One region of the Lactococcus sp. KTH0-1S genome, then DNA from elsewhere that is predicted to be linked to it. Evidence: riboswitches for the same ligand, from Rfam matches in the RefSeq annotation. Region 1 holds a riboswitch; the other holds the start of a gene.
The links. A riboswitch is a leader RNA that binds a small molecule or an ion and turns the genes downstream of it on or off. The one in region 1 is predicted to bind thiamine pyrophosphate.

Region 1 (10,384 bases):
ATTGATTGAAGAGTGACAAAAGTGATTTATTTTCGTATAGACTAATGAGAAAGGAAATAAGATGGCTGATAAATTAAAATTTGAAATCATTGAAGAATTGATTGTTCTCTCTGAAAATGCAAAAGGTTGGCGTAAAGAATTAAATCGTGTTTCTTGGAATGATGCTGAACCTAAATATGACATTCGTACTTGGTCACCTGACCATGAAAAAATGGGTAAAGGAATTACTTTATCTGAAGAAGAATTTGGTGTTCTCTTAAAAGAATTAGGAAATAAATAAAAGCCCTGAGATTTCAGGGCTTTTTTTTAATGGGTAAATGTTATCACAATAAGGATAAGATAAATAATCAAAGTAATAAAGAAGGTCAAGCGCCACCAGAGTTTTAAAAAGCGACGATAGGTAAATTGTTTATAATAAAGCAAATCAAGCAACAACAAAACAAGCGCTAAGCCAGAAATGATTAGCAGGTAGTATGGAATGATGCTGATACTTGTAACATTTTTAGAAAAAATTTGCATCCCTAAGATGAGAAATATTGTAAAAACATCTGGAATTTTTAGTTTGCGATTGGTTAAGTGACGAAGTCTAAAAAACTTGAAAATGAAAACCAATGCAATAAAGACAATAAGGGGATAAAGCGCCATAAGTACTTTTATAAACATAGACTAATTGTATCGGTTTTGCCTTAGTTTGTAAAGTATTTATTTGTGTGAGAAAGTGCACGAATAAGTGCTAAGCCAAAGAGAGTGACAAGGACAGCTTTAATAATTTCAACAATGACAAATGGTGTGAATCCAAGCTTTAAGGCCAATGACCAGTCGACATTGATAAAAAATTTGAGCCACAATGTTCCGATAACTAACATAAGCAGGTGTCCTACAATATTTATGATAAAAGCAGGGATGGTCTTATAATTAATTTGATGAAGGCCAAAAGAAATAAGGGTTCCCATTATTAAAAAGGCAATTAGAAAACCACCTGTTGGACCAAAAAGAACCGCAATTCCTGATGTCCCTCCAGTGAATACGGGAATTCCAATAAATCCTAACAGGAGATAGAGTAAGATAGCAAAAAAAGTTTCACGCGCTTTTAGTACTGTGGCAACAAGTCCTACGGCAAGTGTTTGTAAGGTGACGGGCACAATACCAATTGGGATAGACAGAGGAGATAGAACCGCAATAATTGCTGCACCAAGAGCAATTAGGGTTAAAGAATATAATTTTGTATTTTGCATTAAGAATCCTTTGTTTTATGTATAAAATAAAATATACTAAAAAAGAAGAATTTTTGCAAACTCTTGCTCTAATAAACAAAAAATTACTGACAGAAATTCTGTCAGTAATTTTATTCTCTAATTTCGACAAATTGAGCATGAACAAAGTCAGCAAGGACTTTAGGAGCGATTTTTATGCTACGCCCAACTTCGCCAGCTGAACAAACGATAAAGTCGTGCTCTAAGGCAATAGAATCAATAAAAATTGGGAATTTTTTATTTTGCCAAATCCCCACAGGATTATTTGCACCGTGAATATAACCTGTCGTTTTTTGCAAGTCTTTTTGAGGAATCATGCTTACTTTTTTATTGCCCGAAACTTTGGCCAATTTTTTTTCTGATAAATGCTCTGTCAGTGGAAGAATGCCAATGACAGGGCCAGTTTTATCGCCGATTAGTGCTAGTGTTTTATAAATATCACTGCGACTGATATCCTCAGGGAGGCTATTACTTTCTAAAGCGTTAATAGCAAGTCCAGTATGCTCAATTTTTGCCTTATCAAGAATTTGTTCTACAAGTGTTTTCTTTAATTTTTGCTTTTTAGACATAGCTTTATTATAGAAGAATTTGTGCTGACTGACAAGATAAAGTAATTTTACTGACAGATTTTATTTTTTGTAAAAGTTACTGACAGATTTTATTAGTAATTGCTATAAATGAAAAGTTTAGGGAATTTTTTGACGAAAATGATCAAAATGACAAATGCAGCAATAGCCGTTAAGATTCCGCTGATTCCATTGACGGCAAGAGAATAAGCCACGGCTCCCCAACCTTTCCAAGCGTATTGGCTCCAGAAAATGATTCCGGCAATAAAATGGAAGAAGTATTTAAGAAGAACAGCAACAAAAGTTCCCAAAAGAACTGGTGCAAGTTTTAGAGGGGCTGTTTTTTGGCGGAAAAGTCCAGCAATTCCAAGTGAAACAGGGGCGATGAGATATTCAAGAAAAGCTTGAGACAAGGTTAAAATATAAGCGTGTCCAGTAATCATTGACAGAATTCCCCAGATTAATCCACCGACAAGTCCAGCTGTTAGGCCGCGACGAAAACTGAGAATAAGAATTGGGATACAGGCGATTTCAACAATAATCCAGCCATAAACAGTATTTGGAATAAGACTAATGATGAAGGCGAGGGCCGCCATGAAGGCAATTTCCGTTAACAAACGGACATTGAACTTAGAATTAGACATAAAAAAACTCCTTTTTGATGCGCACAAAAGGAGGGTTAGAAATTAGACATTTGTCTTAACACATTCCTACGCTGGCATTACCCAGATCAGGTCAGATGGTATTTCTCGCTACTGACAGTTTTGTCAATAGACCCATTGTGCAAATATTTATTTTTACTCATTAAGTTTAGCACATTTTAAGTTGAAAAGCATTTTTTTAAGATTGTTAATCTATTTTATAAATTAAACTTAAAAAATATTTAAGGCAACATAAAAAATCAATAATTCAAAAAAAACGAAAGTCTGTTAGAATAAGTCTATACACAAATTCGGACAAAATAAAAGCGGTCGAGTAAGTAATTGTGAAGGTCAGCACAGAGAGCTTGTAGCGGTGAGAGCAAGCCTGAGTGAAGCAATGAAAATGGCTTGATAAGCGTAGCAAGAGTGAGGTTTAACTAAGCTCTTGACGGAATGGTTCTCGTTATTGAACTTGAAAGTTGCCTTTGGGACCTGAAAATTTTCAGTGAACTAAAAAGTGCTTAAATCAAGAATGGTACCACGATATAGCTCGTTTCTTTATATGAAATGAGCTATTTTTATTTAGCATGAGCGCTTTATCTTGAAGAATTTGTTTAGATTTAGAAAAATTAACAGGTGCACGGTTAATTTTTCTAATAGATGTAAAAAGTTTATCAAAAGGGGAATAATTGATTTTGAAAAATAAATCAATTAGAAAAAAGGGAGAAGAAATGAATCCAAGAAACAGAAATATTTTAATTGTCGTTATTGTTGTTGTAATTGTTGCTATCGCTGCATTTTTCGGTTTTAATCATAAATCTGGTGGAAGTAAAACGGCAAATAAAACTGTGAATATTGGAATAATGACAGGAACAAAAGAAGATGATGCCATTTGGTCAACTGTTTCTAAAACAGCTAAAGATAAATATGGAATTACTTTAAAATTCACTCATTTTACAGATTATACACAACCAAATACAGCTTTGAAAAACGGCGATATTGATTTGAATGCCTTCCAACATTATGCTTTCTTGAATGCTTGGAATAAAGCTAATGACGGTGATTTGAAAGCAATTGGTAATACAACAATTTCACCCATTCGCCTTTATTCTAAAAAAATTACTTCATTGAGCCAAATTAAATCAGGAGATACAATTGCAGTACCTAATGACGCTTCAAATGAAAGTCGCGCACTTTATGTCTTGAAGAATGCTGGTTTGATTGGCCTTTCTGTCTCAGGTGACACACTTGCAACGGTTAAAGATATTAATTCAAATCCAAAAAATTTGGTCATTAAAGAATTAGATGCGGCACAAACACCGCGTGCGCTTGATTCAATTACAGCGGCAGTAATTAATGACGATTTTGCAACAACAGCAAAATTAACGGTTGAAGAGTCTATTTATACTGAACCTGTAAACAAAGATAGCGAGCAGTGGATTAATATTATCGTTGCAAATAAAAAAGATGCTAATAACAAAATTTATAAAGAAGTTGTCAAAGCCTACCAAACTGAAGCAACGAAAAAAGCAATTGAGAAAGCTTATCCTGATAAGAGAAAAATTGCTGCTTGGGGATTAAAACTCGACTAAGTAATTTCGTTAAAAAGTAACGGTTAGGTGAAAACTTTGGAAATTTCTACTTTAGAAATTTCTGCCTTAGGGCTAATAAATTTTACTGACAGAAGACTCAAACTGATTACGAACGGTTTGGTCAGTAGAAATTGGAGAAGATTATGAATCCTAGAAATCGTAATATAATTATTGGAATAATTGTTGTTGTTATTGTAGCTATTGCTGCATTTATCGGCTTTGGTCAAAAATCTCAAGCAAATAAAACGGTAAATAAAACAGTGAAAATTGGGATAATGACAGGAACAAAAGAAGATGACAGCATTTGGCAAACGGTATCTAAAACTGCTAAAGATAAATATGGAATTACTTTGAAATTTACACACTTTACGGATTATACTCAGCCAAATACAGCATTGAAAAATGGCGATATTGACTTAAATGCCTTTCAACATTATGCTTTTTTAAAAGCATGGAATAAAGCAAATAATGGCAATTTAGTGGCGATTGGGGATACAGTGATTTCGCCAATCAGTGTTTACTCAAAACAACTCAAAAATATTTCAGATATCAAAGAGGGTGGGACCATTGCGGTACCAAATGATGCTTCTAACGAAAGTCGTGCCCTTTATGTCTTGAAGTCTGCGGGATTAATTAAATTGGATGTTTCTGGTCAAACACTGGCGACGGTCAAAGATATCACATCAAATCCAAAAAATTTGGTCATTAAAGAACTTGATGCTTCACAAACTGCGCGTGCTTTAGATTCAGTCGATGCAGCAGTTATCAATAATAATTATGCCGTTACTGCTGGTTTAAAGAAATCTGATGCCATTTTTACAGAACCAGTTAATAAAGATAGCCAACAATGGATTAATATTATTGTTGCTAATAAAAAAGATGAAAACAACACTGTTTATAAAGATGTTGTCAAAGCTTATGAAACAGAAGCAACCAAAAAAACTATTGCTAAAGCTTATCCGGACAAGAGTACAATTCCTGCGTGGGGCTTGAAATTAAAATAATTGTTTTTAATACTCAAATAAGTCTCTCTTCATTGAGAGGCTTATCGTTCAAAGAAGGTCTGAACACTTGTGAAATAGAATATTTTATAAGTATTCAGTAGAATTTGGGGGAAAATTTGAATCCGAAAAATAGAAATATTATTGTTGCACTTGCAGTGATTATCGTTGTTGCTTTGGTTGCTTTCTTTAGTTTAAATCATCAAGCAAGTAAAAAATCAACCGCTCAAAAAACAGTTAAGGTTGGAATCATGAGTGGGGACAAGCAAGATCAAGAGGTCTGGAAATCAGTAGCTAAAACCGCCAAAGAAAAATATGATTTAAAGCTAAAATTTGTTTATTTTTCTGATTATAATCAACCTAATGAAGCACTTCTTTCGGGAGATATTGATGTCAATGCCTTTCAATCTTATAATTATGTGAAAACTTGGAATAAAGCACATAAGAGTGATATTGTGGCAGTAGGAAATACTTATATTACACCAATGCACATTTATTCAAAAGAAGTCAGCAAATTGACAGATTTAAAAGAAGGGTCAACCGTTGCAATACCAAATGATGCTTCAAATGAAAGTCGGGCATTGTTCGTGCTCCAAAGTGCAGGTTTGATTAAATTGACAACAAGTGATTCTAGCAAATTAGTTGGTCTGCCAGATATCACAGAAAATCCGCATCAATTGAAATTCAAAGAAGTGGATGCAAGCCAAACACCGCGTGCGCTTGATTCTGTTGCTTTGTCAGTGGTTAACTATAATTATGCAACAGCAGCTAGCTTGCCAAATTCTGAGTCTGTCTATATGGAACCTCTCAACAAAACTTCTGCTCAGTATATTAATTTTATTGCTGTGACAAGTAAAGAAAAAAATAATAAAGTTTACAAAGAAGTTGCCAAGGCTTATGCTTCAAAAGCGACAGAAAAAGCAATCCAAGAACAATATCCAGATGGCGGAGAATTGCCAGCTTGGAACTTGAAACTTTGAAAATGAAAGGTTTTATTTATGAATCCAAGAAATCGAAAAATTCTTTTTGGAAGTTTGCTTTTGCTGGTTATTATCGTGGGTCTAATCACTTTTACTTTAAGACAGGGAAAGAGCAAATCTACTTCTGTCAGTAAAATCGTAAAAATAGGTTTGATGCCTGGTGGAAAACAAGAAGATGCCATTTGGAAACAAGTTCAAAAAAATGCTAAAGACCAATTTGGGATTACTTTAAAATTTGTCAATTTTACTGACGGAGATCAGCCCAATAAAGCTTTGGCTAACCATGAAGTGGACCTCAATGCCTTTCAACATTACGCTTACTTGAAATCATGGAATAAAGCTAATAATGGAAATATCGTATCAATTGGTGATACAATTATTACGCCGATTCATTTGTATTCGACAAAGTATAAAAATGTAACGGAAATTCCTGATAAAAGTACGATTGCTATCCCAAATGATGTTACCAATGAAAGTCGTGCCCTTTATGTTTTAAAAAATGCAGGACTCATTAAACTTGATACTTCTAGAGGAGCATTAGCAACGGTTAAAGATATCAGAGATAATCCTAAAGGCTTAATTATCAAAGAAATTGATGCAAGTCAAACCCCACGTGCGCTTGATTCTGTTGCTGCAGCAGTTATTAATTATAATTTTGCTATTTCAGCAAAAATTTCTGAGAAAGAATCAATCTATCAAGAACCTTTAAATGAAGATTCAGCTCAATGGATTAATTTTATTGCGGCAAATCAGTCTGATAAAAATAATAAAGTTTATAAAGAAGTGGTCAAGGCTTATGAGCAAAAAAATATCGCTGATACCATTAAAAAAGAATATCCAGATGGTGGAGAACTCCCCGCTTGGAATTTAAAATTGTAACTAAGAAAACTCGTCAGAGACGAGATTTTCTGTCAGTACTGACAAAAGAGAAAATAACTTTGTCAGTACTGACAGAGAATGAAAAAAGATAAAGGAAAACAAGATGACAGCAATTATTGAATTAAATAATCTTTCTGTACAATTTCATCAGAAAGGACGATTAGTCACAGCAGTAAAAGATGCTACTTTACACATTGAAAAAGGGGATATTTATGGAGTAATTGGTTATTCTGGAGCTGGTAAATCAACTTTGGTCAGAACCATTAATCTCCTTCAAAAACCGACCAAAGGTCAAATTGTGATTAATGGTGAGAAGATTTTTGATAGTGAAAATCCTGTAAAATTTACTGGCGCGAAATTACGTGAGTTTCGTCAAAAGATTGGGATGATTTTTCAACATTTTAATCTTTTAAGTGAAAAAACCGTTTTTAATAACGTGGCTTTTGCTTTACAACATAGCCAAATTGAAGATAAAAACGGGAAAAAACGTTATCTTACAAAAAAGGAAAAAACGGATAAAGTGACCGAATTATTAAAATTGGTTGATTTAGAAGAGCTTTCTGATAAGTATCCAGCTCAGCTTTCTGGGGGACAAAAACAAAGAGTTGCTATTGCGCGTGCGCTTGCTAATGACCCTGAGATTTTGATTTCAGATGAAGGAACATCAGCACTTGATCCAAAAACAACCAATCAAATCTTAGATTTACTTAAATCTCTTCATGAAAAATTAGGAATCACAGTTGTTTTAATTACACATGAGATGCAAGTGGTTAAGGAAATTGCTAATAAAGTAGCTGTTATGCAAAATGGTGAAATCATTGAACAAAATTCATTGATTGATATTTTTGCACAACCTAAAGAAGCTTTAACGAAACAATTTATTGAAACAACAAGTTCGGTCAATCGTTTTATTGCCAGTCTTTCTAGAACAGAACTTCTGGCACAATTAGCAGATGACGAAGAATTAATTCACTTAGATTATTCAGGATCAGAGCTTGAAGACCCTGTGGTTTCTGATATTACGAAAAAATTTGATGTAACAACTAACATTTTCTATGGTAATGTTGAGTTACTTCAAGGACAACCTTTTGGTTCATTAGTTTTGACCTTAAAAGGTTCAAGTGAACATCGGGCTGCCGCAAAGGCATATTTTGTTGAAAGACATTTAAAATTTGAAGTTTTAGGTAAAATTGAAAGGACGGTAGACTAATGGCAGAATGGTTTGCACATACATTTCCTAATGTGGTTTATTTAGGATGGACAGGTGAAACGGGGTGGTGGACAGCAATTGTTCAAACGCTTTATATGACATTTATTTCAGCACTTATTGGTGGTTTATTGGGATTGATATTTGGAATTGGTGTTGTCGTGACTGCTGAAGATGGAATTACACCTAATCGACCATTATTTTGGATTTTAGATAAAATTGTTTCTATCGGACGGGCTTTTCCCTTTATTATCTTATTAGCAGCAATTGCTCCCTTGACTAAAATTTTGGTGGGGACGCAGATTGGTGTTACTGCGGCTTTAGTTCCATTGGCTCTAGGAGTGGCTCCTTTTTATGCCAGACAAGTTCAAGCTTCGCTTGAGTCTGTTGACCATGGAAAAGTTGAAGCGGCTCAAACGGTGGGAGCTGATTTTCTCGATATTGTTTTCACGGTCTATCTTCGAGAAGAATTAGCTAGTTTAATTCGTGTTTCAACCGTTACTTTAATTTCCTTGATTGGTTTGACTGCAATGGCTGGTGCGATTGGAGCTGGTGGACTAGGAAATACGGCTATTTCTTATGGTTATAATCGCTTTGCCAATGATGTGACTTGGTTTGCAACCATTTTAATCTTGATTTTTGTATTATTGGTTCAGCTTGTTGGTGATTTCTTAGCTAGACGGGTTTCACATCGATAATTTATCAAATAATTTTAGATAAAAATATTTTCTAAAAAGGAGAAACAATGAAAAATAACTCTGTAAAAATTGTTGTTGCCACTGGGATTGGGGCTGCTTTGTTTGTGATTATTGGTTGGCTAATTAATATTCCTACACCGATTCCAAATACAAGTATTCAATTGCAATATGCGGTCCTTGCTCTATTTTCAGCCTTATTTGGCCCTTTAGCTGGTTTCTTGATTGGTTTTATTGGTCATGCCCTTAAAGATTCATTTCTCTATGGTGCGCCTTGGTGGACTTGGGTTTTAGGCTCAGGTTTGATGGGCTTATTTCTAGCTTTTGGAGTCAAAAGAGAAACTTTGACTCAAGGAATTTTTGGAAATAAAGAAATCATTCGTTTTAATATTGTTCAATTTTTAGCCAATGTCGTAGTTTGGGGAATTATTGCTCCAATTGGGGATGTTTTAGTTTATAGTGAACCGGCAAATAAGGTCTTCACACAAGGAATTGTTGCTGGTTTAGTAAATGCATTGACTATTGCCGTAGCAGGAACTTTACTACTCAAACTCTATGCTGCTACCAGAACCAAATCTGGCTCACTCGATAAAGAATAAAAAGCTCCAGATATGCTAAAATAAAAGCAGCAAATATTTGCTGCTTTTACGCTTGTATCGGTTTATTAAAGCACAAAAAATAAAGTATCTCTAAAAAGAAGGATAAAAATGGAAGCCTTAATTTCGTTCAAAGATTTTACATTTAAATATGATTTACAAAAAAATCCAACTTTAAAAAAGATTAATTTGGAAATATTTCCTGGGGAAAAAGTACTGATTGTCGGTCCTTCTGGTTCAGGTAAATCAACGATTGGTTCTTGTCTTAATGGGATTTTGCCTCATTTACATAAAGGAGAAGCAAGTGGGGAACTCTCAATTGCCGGTTTGCCTTTTGGGACTTCAATTGCTGAATTATCTGAAAAGGTGTCGACGATTTTGCAAGATACTGATGGCCAGTTTATTGGTTTGAGCGTTGCTGAGGATATTGCTTTTGCTTTGGAAAATGATGGTCTGATTCATGATGAACTGGTCAGTAAAGTGGCCTATTGGTCAGACAAAACAGAAACAAATAAACTCTTGAATCATCGCCCCCAAGATTTGTCGGGAGGACAAAAGCAGCGGGTTTCTTTAGCTGGTGTTTTGATTGATGAATCGCCAATTTTGCTTTTTGATGAACCTTTAGCCAATTTGGACCCGCAAACTTGCTTAGAAACAATGGCTTTGATTAAGGATATTCATGAAAACAATGAAGTTACTACGATTATCATCGAACACAGAATTGAAGAAGTTTTACCGCTTGGCATTGATAAAATTGTCGTGGTCAATGACGGCGAAATTGTTGCAATTGGAAGTCCTGCTGAATTATTAAAAACAGAAATTTTTAATGAAAATTCATTACGCGAGCCTCTCTATCTCTCAGCGTTGAAAGCTGCAAATGCTACAGAATTACTGACAGATTTTTCTGACCTAAAAAGTTTGGAAGTTCTGTTAGCAAAAAATTTACTGACCGATTTTTTAGACACTTATAAATT
Region 2 (10,384 bases), 940 kb from region 1:
CTCGAACGATTGTGCGTAATCCGAAAATTCTCTTATTAGACGAAGCAACAGCCAATATTGATACTGAAACTGAAGCGCTTATTCAAGAAGGTCTGACAAATATGCGACAAAATCGAACGACAATGGCAATTGCTCACCGTTTATCAACGATTAAAGATGCTGACCAAATTTTAGTCTTGAACAAGGGAGAAATTATTGAGCGAGGAAATCATGACCAACTTTTAGCACTTAATGGTTATTATGCAGACATGTATCGAATTCAAACTTTACAAAAAGAACTATGAAAAACCACTGATAGCAGCGGTTTTTTGTTTATCAGTTTTCCTGATAAAAAATATTGACAAAAAATAAAATAAGCGATATAATATAAGAAAGATTGATAAGGATCGGGAGGGAGAGTTTATGAATTTTGGTCAGAACTTAAAAAAATTAAGAAAAAATGCAAAATTGACACAGAGTCAATTAGCAGAAAAGCTAGGAATGAAGCAAAATGCTTATGTCCTTTGGGAACAAAAATCAACCAACCCAACGTTAGAATTATTAGAAAAACTAGCAGATATCTATGATTTACCTATTCAAGAATTAATCAAAGAAACTGATAATAATGCAGAAAAACAATTAATCGATAATTATCGTTCACTGACAGGAGAACAACAAGAATCAGTTATTAATTTTACGGATTTTCTCATTGAACAAAATAAAACAGAGCTTATTAATTTGAAGACTTACAGACGTTCTTCTTTAGATTACGCCATTGTTGAAGATGAAGAATTATCGGCAGGTTTTGGTCAATCTCAAAGCAATACAGGTGGCCACTACAAAGCTTACACCTCTGAAACTCTTGGTCGATATGATGGTGCAGCCAGAGTAAAAGGGGAATCGATGGAACCTGAATTCCCTAATTTTTCTATTGCAACATTCTTACACACTGGTTTTGGTCGGAGTGGTGATATTTACGCCATTGCTGAAGGAGATTTGGGCGAAGAACGTTTGTATATCAAACAAGTATTTGAAGAAGAAGATGGACAGTTTAGAATTCATTCACTCAATCCAGATCCACAATACAAGGATTTTTATTTAGGACAGGAAGATAATTTCCGAATTATTGGACCAGTGGTTGATAATTTTGAAGAAATTGAAGAATCACAGATTATAGATTAAAATGAGGGCTTAAAAATGAATTGGATAAGAGAAATTTTACCAATACTGGGAATTGGATCAATTTTTGCAATTACTTATGAATTAGTTTTATGGCTTTCACAGAAATTGATAGAAAATGATAGCAAAGAGAAAATAAAAAATGAAAAAAAGATTGTTAATGTCAAATTTTTTCATCTTTCAAAAAACCAAAAGAATATTGCATGAACTAAAATAAAAAAGAAAAAAGAATAAGTTTAGTCTTGCAATTTAAGAAAAATTTTGATATACTTATTTACGGTTCTAAAAGAACTGACCGAAGACAGTAGGGGACGAAAGTCATAAACTTCCTACCGAGGACAAATATCAAAATGATAATTGAACTCTCTATGTCTTTTGTGTGTAGAGATTTTTTATTTCTACAACCAAAATAAAATGGAGGTAAAAAAATGAGCGATTACAAAGTAAATGAAGCAACAATTGCTAAGAAAGCAGAATTGGTTGATGTTTACGCACAAAAAATGACTGAAGCAGCATCTATCGTTGTTGCAGATTCACGTGGTTTGTCAGTTGATCAAGATACTCAACTTCGTAAACAACTTCGTGAAGCAGGCGTTGAATTCAAAGTCGTTAAAAACTCAGTTTTGCGTCGTGCAGCTGAAAAAGCTGGTCTTGAAGGTTTGTCAGAAGCATTCTCTGGCCCATCAGCAGTAGCATTTTCTAACGAAGATGTTGTAGCACCAGCAAAAGTTTTGGCTGACTTTGCAAAAGATGCTGAAAATCTTGAAATCAAAGCTGGTGTTATCGAAGGTAAAGTTTCTTCTAAAGAAGAAATCCAAGCTATTGCGTCTCTTCCAAGCCGCGATGGACTTCTTTCTATGCTTCTTTCAGTGCTTCAAGCACCTGTCCGCAACGTGGCTCTTGCAGTCAAAGCTGTTGCAGAAAAAGAAGAATCAGCTGCTTAATTATAAGCAACATTACTTATATCGGCGGATTTACGCAACAAACTAAAAAATTAATAGGAGAATATTAAAATGGCATTGAACATTGAAAACATCGTTGCTGAACTTGAAAACGCAACAATCCTTGAACTTTCTGAACTTGTAAAAGCAATCGAAGAAAAATTTGACGTAACAGCAGCAGCTCCAGTTGCAGCAGCAGCAGGTGCTGGTGATGCAGCAGCAGCTAAAGATTCATTCGACGTTGAATTGACATCAGCTGGCGACAAAAAAGTTGCAGTAATCAAAGAAGTACGTGGAATCACTGGTCTTGGACTTAAAGAAGCTAAAGAACTCGTTGATGGTGCACCAACAATGATCAAAGAAGGTCTTTCTGAATCAGAAGCTAACGAAGTTAAAGAAAAACTTGAAGCAGCTGGTGCTTCAATCACACTTAAATAAGAATTTTATTCTTGTTTGAAAAGAAAATCGAATATTATCGATTTTCTATTAAAAATACTACCAAGTCTTTTCTTGGTAGTATTTTTTTTTGCTATCTATGAGTCTCAAATTTTCAAAATACTTCTTCAAATAGAGCAATAAGTTTTACTGGCCCAATACCAGCAGGAATAATCGTATAGGGTTCAAAAATTGTTTGTTCAGTGGAATCGATGATGCTTGTCCAGCCGGCAAAGTCGTAGCCACGCAACTCGGGTTTTAGATAGGGAATCAAATTTTTTTCAACTGTTCGTACATCTGAGGGGTGGGTCCAGGAGAGTTCGACCTTGTTTATTGTACGAGAAGAATAGCGAACTTCGTATTCTAAAGGAGTCCACTGGGCATATATATCATATTCTTTACCAACATTTTGAAGATAATCACCTGCAGTCCAAAGGAAATCGGGGCTTATTCCTGTTTTGTGCAAGGCAGAATTTTCACCAGCGTAGAGTGCAGCTTGCTCGCGGGAGATATTATGCGGGATCACATAATGACTATCGCGAACAATTTTCCAACCTTCAAAGTGGTAACCTGGTAAGGTGAGTGAAAAATTAGCAATTTCATGTTCTGTTTGACTAGTGTCTGAATTGATTGTCAATCCGACTTGTCGCTTATTATCGAAAATAGGCTGATAATCTTGTCTATTTTCAAACTCGACAAATGGATTAGTGCCACTATTTTTAATAAAGTTTTTCATTTTATCAGTGATGTTGAAATAATAGTTAAAAGTTGTTGATTGCTTGTTTGTATTCATAGGAGACTCCTTTCTCATCATTAAAAAATTAAAAAGTAAACCATGATATATAACTATAATCTTATTTTATAATATTTTTATTATAATCGATAATGATTTGTGTATCTTTAAAGTGAAGAGCTCATTGTTAATTTTTTTTGAGATTAAAGAATATCTTGTATTTTCAGACTTAAAAATAAATCAAAACTCACAAAATTTCAATTGAATATATTTTAAAGAAAGAGAATTTATCTCTTTTTTTTTTGACAATGACTGTCTACAAAAGATGAATTAAGTACTAATAAAAATTTTTTGTCAGATATAATCAATAAATGTCAGCAAATAATTACAAAATTTATTTGATTTTGGTATTTTTATAATAGGTTAGTATGCTAATAGTTTCTAAATTAATCTTATTTCATACAATATATTTGCTCTTGAGTCTAATATTTATTAGAATATAAATGAAGTAGTATATAATGTACATTTAATGGATATATTACATATAGGTAATAAAATTAATAATAATATATGAGTGAGGTGGAGATGAAAAAATTACTATTTATTTTTGGAACTAGACCAGAATTTATTAAAGTTTATCCGGTAATTCAAGAAGCGAAAAGACAAGGGAATCCAATTGTTCTGGTTAACACAGGGCAGCACAAAGAAATGCTCAATGAACTTTTAGATGAATTTTCTGTGGAAGTTGATTACGATTTAAAAATCATGGAAAAATATTCTGGTTTATCAGAAATTGTGGCAGGATCAATTAGCGGTCTTGACCCAATTATTAAAAAGGAACAACCAGATGTTATCTTAGTTCATGGTGATACTGCAGCTACTTTGGCTGGAAGTTTGGTTGCTTATTTTAATCAGATAAAGTTGGCACATATTGAAGCAGGTTTGCGAACTTACAATAAATTTTCACCATTTCCTGAAGAAATGAATCGTCAAATTGTTGGTTTGATGGCTGATTATCATTTTACACCAACAAAAATGACGAAAGAAAATCTTTTAAAAGAAGGTAAGCCAAAAAATCAGATTTTTGTAGTTGGGAACAGTGCTATAGATATGTTTCAGTATACTTTAAAGGGTGATTATACGAATGAAGCTTTATCATGGCAAGCCGACAAGAAAATGATTTTAGTGACAGCTCACCGTCGTGAAAATTTGAGTGATTTAGAAGAAATTTTTGAGGGAATTGCAGAGATTGCTGATGAATTTAAAGAAACACATAAAATCATTTATCCAATTCATATGAATCCAATCATTCGTGAAAAAGCGCAAAAATTACTGCAACATAGTAATATTAAAATCATTGACCCGCTGGATACAATTAACTTTCATAATGTGATGCGTCATGCCGAGTTGATTTTAACTGACTCTGGTGGAATTCAAGAAGAAGCGGCTTTCTTAGGAATTCCAGTGCTTGTTTTACGTGATACAACTGAAAGACCCGAAGGTATACTGGCTTGTACTTTAAAACTTGTGGGGACTTCAAAAGAAAATATTGTTAATGAGACTCGGACTTTACTGACAGACAAGACTAAATATGAAAGGATGTCAGGGAGTAAGAATCCTTATGGTGATGGTACGACTTCCTTACAGATTATTAATATCCTAAATGAAAAATAAAAAAATTAATCTAAAGTCTTTCCAGTCTGTTTGTCTCATTTTTATCTTTCTTTTTAATTTTGAGTTCATTTTTCGCTTATCAAATTTTACATCTAGAGAAAAATTCTATACCATTCTATTTTTTGTGGCTCCATTGATGCTTAGCTCATTTTTTATCATTATGGATAGCGAAAAAATTCCGAATTCAGTCAGAAATTTGAGTATTCTCGGTGTCTTTGGTTTCCTGATGTATGGTTCCAATCGCTTAATCGTTTCCTTAACTTACCTCATAGGTGGGGAACATGCTGTTCCGCAGTTATTTTCCTTCCGATTTTTGATTGCTTTCTTCATTTTACTTTGTTGTGCTTTAGCTTATTATGTTTCAACAAAGAAGAGGTTAATTTATAAATTAGCAACATTGATTGCTTCTTTGTGGTTTCTTACATTGCCAATTATAACGATTCAATTCATTATTAAATTCTTGGTTGAACATCAGGGGTTTGATTTCTCGATTGTCAGTAATATGGATATCAGGTATCTTATCGTACCATTTATGCCAATCATGTATTTGAGTTTTTGTAAATTTAGTGGGATTGATGCCAAACAATTAGGAAAGAATATCAAATACACGGTTTATGTGCTCTTAGTTGTCTACATCGTTGCATTAATCGTTTATTCAGGAACTCAAGTAAATATTACCTTTAATTTTGCTCAAGAAGGTTTCTTTAATAGTATTGAGCTTAATTATAATGTCTTTTTGGCTCACTGGATAGAAGGATTGACTGTATTTTCTCAATTCGTCCTACCAATTATTGCTTTTGCTTTAGTTATTGGATATAAGGGAGAAAAATCAAAGAAAAAGATACTGTCATTAAAACCAATTTATGTATTAATACTGGTTGTTCTGGGAGTTTATGCTTATCTTTTCCTTCTTAATCCACCGACTAATTTTATTCATTTTAATAACAAAATCTTCAATAGTTATTTTGCACTACAAATTTTTGAAGTTGTTGTGATTATGCTTTTGACAATCTATACAGGTTTGAAAAAATTTATCAGACCAAGAACCAAGATATTGCTATATATTGGTTCAAGCTTGCCTTTCCTCTATTTATATATTGTAAGATATCATTATTGGAAACAAAGTTATTTGGTTTTTGATATTTTTGACCGTATCAATTATATTTTCTTTATTTTTTCAGTTTTCGTATTTCTTTACTATACGGTAGAAGTCGTTATTTTATGGTATTCATACAATAAAAGACAAAAGATAACGGCATTAGATTTCAAAGATGAGAAAATAAAAAAACAATTTCATATTTATGTTTTGATTCCGTGTTTGAATGAAGAATCGGTTATTCAAACGACTTTGAAAAGTATTTTGAAAAATAATTATGAGAATTTGGTAGTGACTGTTATTGATGATGCAAGTGATGATCGGACCTTAGAAAAAATTTCTGAAATTCAAGATTCTCGATTGAATGTTCTAAGACGTATTAAACCTAATGCGCAAAAAGGAAAAGGGACGGCTTTGAATTGGGCTTATTATCAAATTAGTGAGCAAATTCAAGAAGCTGGAATTGCTCCGGAGGATGTTCTTATTGCGATAATTGATGCCGATACAAAACTTGATAACAATTATTTTGAAAAAGTAAATATGGCTTTCAATCATGATGCTAAGCTTACTGGTTTACAATCCAAGGTTCGTGTTGCCAATTTGCTTAAAGATGCTTCACAAGACTTGGAATTTTCTGAAATTATCAATGCGACACAGATGTTTCGGACTTTGACCAATACAGTTGCTTTTGGTGGAAATGGGCAGTTCTGTAAATTAAGTACTCTTCAGGCATTGAATGAAGAGCCTTGGACAGATTCACTTGTTGAAGATTTTGATTTATCAACTCGTCTCTTTCTGTCAGATATTGAAGTTAAAAATGCTCAATTCGATGATATTTACATTGAACAAACAGGGATTATCAATGATAATGAGGCTTTGGTTAAACAACGAGTGCGGTGGGCACAGGGAAATATTCAATCTTCAAAATATATTTTGCCGACGATTCGGTCAAAAAAATTGCAGAATAAACAGAAGTTTGAATTATTGATGACCCTACTGAAACCTTGGCTAATGGGAATTGAATATATCATTGTAATTTATACACTGATTATGATTGTTAATTCTGCTATCCTATCAGGGATTACTCAATCACTTAAAATTGTTGTTGTGCTTTTTATCGTGATGTCAATTTATATTATCTTTGTGAATTTTGTATGGGCTATTCTTTATAACAAAGGAAAATCTCAAGAAAAAACAAGGGTGTGGGATCTAGTGAAAGATACGGTTAATCTGACGAAATTTCTACTTATTTTAACTCAAATTTATCCGCAGTCAGCCATTCGATATTTCAACTCTAAAAATGATTGGGTAAAAACTAATCGTCAAGAAGAAAGTGTTGACCCTCATATTGATGAGCATAAAAAATAAGAAAAACCTGCCTTTTGGGCTAGGTTTTTTCTTTTGTAGATTTGCGAAATTAGTTTTTTTAGTTTAAATATGTTAGAGTAGTTGTAGTTTTAAAAATAAATCTATCACACAATGGGTACTGGTAAAAACTAAAATTACCGGTTGAGAAAGACCATCAGACTTGAACAGGTTAAGACCTGCGTAAGAATGTGTCCGAGTTTTAATTGTATTTTCTTTATGAAAATCTTTTAGCTTACTTTCTTATCATACTAGAGCCCTCCTTGTGTCTATAAAGGAGTTTTTTGATGCCAATTTTAGAAAAGATTCAAGAAAAACAACCACTTATCTTAAATTTAGCGAATTTTGTAACTCCACAAAGAGTTGCAGATGCGATTAGTTTTGCTGGTGGTTCACCATTAATGACTGCAGAAATTTCAGAAAGTGAAACTTTAGTTGAAATTGCAGATGCTGTAGTGGTTAATATTGGTACCATTTCAGAAAAGGATTATCCGCTTTTTCTGACTATTTGTCAGTTAGCAAATCAAAAGCACAAACCCTTAATTTTGGACCCAGTTGCTGTCAATGTCCCTTTTAGAGCAAATTTTGTCAAAAGATTAATGCAAGAGGTGAAATTTGATATCATTCGTGGGAATTCAGCAGAAATTGCTTGGTTTGCTGATAAAGAGAGCTTGAACAAAGGAATTGATGCACTTGAGTCAAATTTAGGAGTTGAGCACGCGCGAGTTGCTGCTCAAAAAACAGGTGCAGTCATTGTTCAAACTGGAAAAGTTGATGTTATTTCTAATGGGTTTGAGGAATTATTTGTTGAAACTGATAGTCCATTTTTCAAAATTAATGTTGGCTGTGGGGATATGTTGTCAGCAATTGTTGGAACTTTTGCGGCCGTATCTGATGATTTATTTAAGGCCGCTCATGAAGCGACAGAATTCTTCGGTGAATCTGGTGTGAAAGCTACTGAGCAAGTAGAAAATCTACCAGGAAATTTTGTGAATCGTCTTCTTGATAAAATTTATCAAGCGACGCAAGAGGTTATGTAAGGGAGAAAAAGAAATGATTGATGTTTCTCAAGTTGTGACAATCGCTGGAATTGATTCTTCTGGTGGGGCTGGTATAAATGCCGACCTGAAAACTTTTCATAATCAAAAAGTATATTCGGCAACGATTGTGACAGGGTTGACAGCGCAAAATACCTATGGGGTACAAGAAATTTTACCGACAAATAAGGCTTTTATTTTGGCTCAATTTGACTCAGTATTTTCTGATTTGGAAATTTCGGCAGCTAAAACGGGGGCACTTTTTGATACTGCTCAAGTTGAAGCGGTAATTCAAGGCTTGAAAAAATATAAACCGAAGCATTTGCTGGTTGATCCGGTAATGGTGGCTAAAGGCGGGGCAATTCTTTTGACAAGAGAAGCCATTGATTTGATAAAAAATGAATTGTTACCTTTAGCAGAATTGGTCACTCCCAATTTGGAAGAGGCAGAGGTTATGTGTGGCTATAAAATTACTGACGAAAAGGAAATTTTAAAAGCCCTTCATGATATTCAAAAGTTAGGTGCTAAAAATGTGCTGATTAAAGGGGGACATGGTAATGGAGAACTGGTCAGAGATTATTTATTGATGACAGATGGTTCTGTCAGTACTTATGACTCTAAAAGATTACTGACAGAAAGGACACACGGAACCGGAGATACACTTTCTTCTTATATTACAGCTCATTTAGCTTTAGGAGATGATTTAAAAGAAGTGATGCCAAAAGCTAAATTATTTATTACTGAAGCTATTTCACAAACAATTAATGTTGGTCACGGTCATGGACCGTTGAACCATTGGGTGACAATTAATGAAAAATAAAATTTTAGACCTGAGAGCGTATTTTATTGCTGGCCCACAAGATTTTCCAAAACTTTCAATTGATGATTCAGTCAATAAAATTTCTGTAATCATAAAAAGTGGAGTAACGGTTTATCAATTTCGTGATAAGGGAACAATTTATAAAAATAAAAATCAACGATTAGAAGTAGCGAAAAGACTACAAGAAGTAGCTCAGAAAGCGGTTGTTTCTTTTATTGTGAATGATGATGTTGAATTGGCATGCGAATTGTCAGCTGACGGGATTCATGTCGGGCAAGACGATGATTCTGTCAGTAAAATTCGTGAGCTGATTGGCCAAGAAATGTGGGTAGGACTTTCTGTCAGTAATGACATGGAATTAGAAAGGGCACAAAAGAGTGGGGCTGACTATTTGGGAATTGGTCCAATTTATCCAACGAATAGCAAGTCCGACGCAGCAGAACCAATTGGGATTAACCATTTAAGAAAAATGCTTGAGCATAATCAATTACCCACTGTTGGAATTGGTGGAATTACTCAAAGTTTACTGACAGAATTATCAGAAACTAAACTTGGTGGTGTTGCAGTAATTTCTTTGTTGACAGAGGCCGAAAACCCTGAAAAAGTGGTTAAAATTATTAAGCAAAAAATTATGCAAAAAGACTGACGTACCCTTAAAAATACACAAATAAAAAATGAACCCGTTTTCTTTTCTAAACAAAGTTTAAACTTACAGAAATGTAAGTTTTTTTTGTTCAATTAATGTTATAATCAGAGTCGTAAATGATATGAGATTAACTGAGCATTCTAAAAATCTCTTATTATTTTATATTTAAAAGGAGTTCCAATGGACAAGAAAAAAGAAATTCGTCTATTTTTGGCTAAAACAGTATTTTACTTTATAATTATTTTAATTCTGCTCTATCTTTATTCCTACAGTCATACTGGCGGAGCGCACTTTATCTATAACGAATTTTAGAGAGAATTATCAAAGGAGTTAATTATGAAATTATTAGAACAAATTTTTGAAATTGCAAAAAATGAACCAGACCTTATCGTACTTGCCGAGCGTGAGCAGAAATTTACTTACCGTCAATTATTTACCGCGGTTTCACATATTTCAGAACAAATCAATGAACGTAATTT

Region 2: it holds a riboswitch for thiamine pyrophosphate, as region 1 does, so the genes downstream of both, thiM (hydroxyethylthiazole kinase) here and thiT (energy-coupled thiamine transporter ThiT) in region 1, are expected to answer to the same signal.

What each region holds. Positions count from the first base shown of each region.
Region 1 covers NZ_CP195165.1:308,282-318,665, forward strand. Annotated here, with positions in the region: gene ACRYLU_RS01565 (UDP-N-acetylglucosamine 1-carboxyvinyltransferase) at 1-16, shown strand, start outside; gene ACRYLU_RS01570 (YdbC family protein) at 62-280, shown strand; gene ACRYLU_RS01575 (DUF3397 domain-containing protein) at 307-663, opposite strand; gene ACRYLU_RS01580 (biotin transporter BioY) at 687-1,235, opposite strand; gene ACRYLU_RS01585 (aminoacyl-tRNA deacylase) at 1,346-1,822, opposite strand; gene thiT (energy-coupled thiamine transporter ThiT) at 1,915-2,463, opposite strand; TPP riboswitch at 2,510-2,609, opposite strand; gene ACRYLU_RS01595 (MetQ/NlpA family ABC transporter substrate-binding protein) at 3,192-4,052, shown strand; gene ACRYLU_RS01600 (MetQ/NlpA family ABC transporter substrate-binding protein) at 4,196-5,056, shown strand; gene ACRYLU_RS01605 (MetQ/NlpA family ABC transporter substrate-binding protein) at 5,173-6,033, shown strand; gene ACRYLU_RS01610 (MetQ/NlpA family ABC transporter substrate-binding protein) at 6,052-6,912, shown strand; gene ACRYLU_RS01615 (methionine ABC transporter ATP-binding protein) at 7,016-8,122, shown strand; gene ACRYLU_RS01620 (methionine ABC transporter permease) at 8,122-8,817, shown strand; gene ACRYLU_RS01625 (ECF-type riboflavin transporter substrate-binding protein) at 8,865-9,413, shown strand; gene ACRYLU_RS01630 (ABC transporter ATP-binding protein) at 9,522-10,384, shown strand, end outside.
Region 2 covers NZ_CP195165.1:1,253,035-1,263,418, reverse strand. Annotated here, with positions in the region: gene ACRYLU_RS06200 (ABC transporter ATP-binding protein) at 1-284, shown strand, start outside; gene ACRYLU_RS06195 (helix-turn-helix domain-containing protein) at 403-1,161, shown strand; gene ACRYLU_RS06190 (hypothetical protein) at 1,177-1,365, shown strand; ribosomal protein L10 leader region at 1,436-1,561, shown strand; gene rplJ (50S ribosomal protein L10) at 1,587-2,102, shown strand; gene rplL (50S ribosomal protein L7/L12) at 2,172-2,537, shown strand; gene ACRYLU_RS06175 (hypothetical protein) at 2,650-3,327, opposite strand; gene wecB (non-hydrolyzing UDP-N-acetylglucosamine 2-epimerase) at 3,853-4,941, shown strand; gene ACRYLU_RS06165 (glycosyltransferase family protein) at 4,931-7,405, shown strand; TPP riboswitch at 7,507-7,609, shown strand; gene thiM (hydroxyethylthiazole kinase) at 7,690-8,442, shown strand; gene thiD (bifunctional hydroxymethylpyrimidine kinase/phosphomethylpyrimidine kinase) at 8,456-9,259, shown strand; gene thiE (thiamine phosphate synthase) at 9,249-9,905, shown strand; gene dltX (teichoic acid D-Ala incorporation-associated protein DltX) at 10,086-10,217, shown strand; gene dltA (D-alanine--poly(phosphoribitol) ligase subunit DltA) at 10,242-10,384, shown strand, end outside.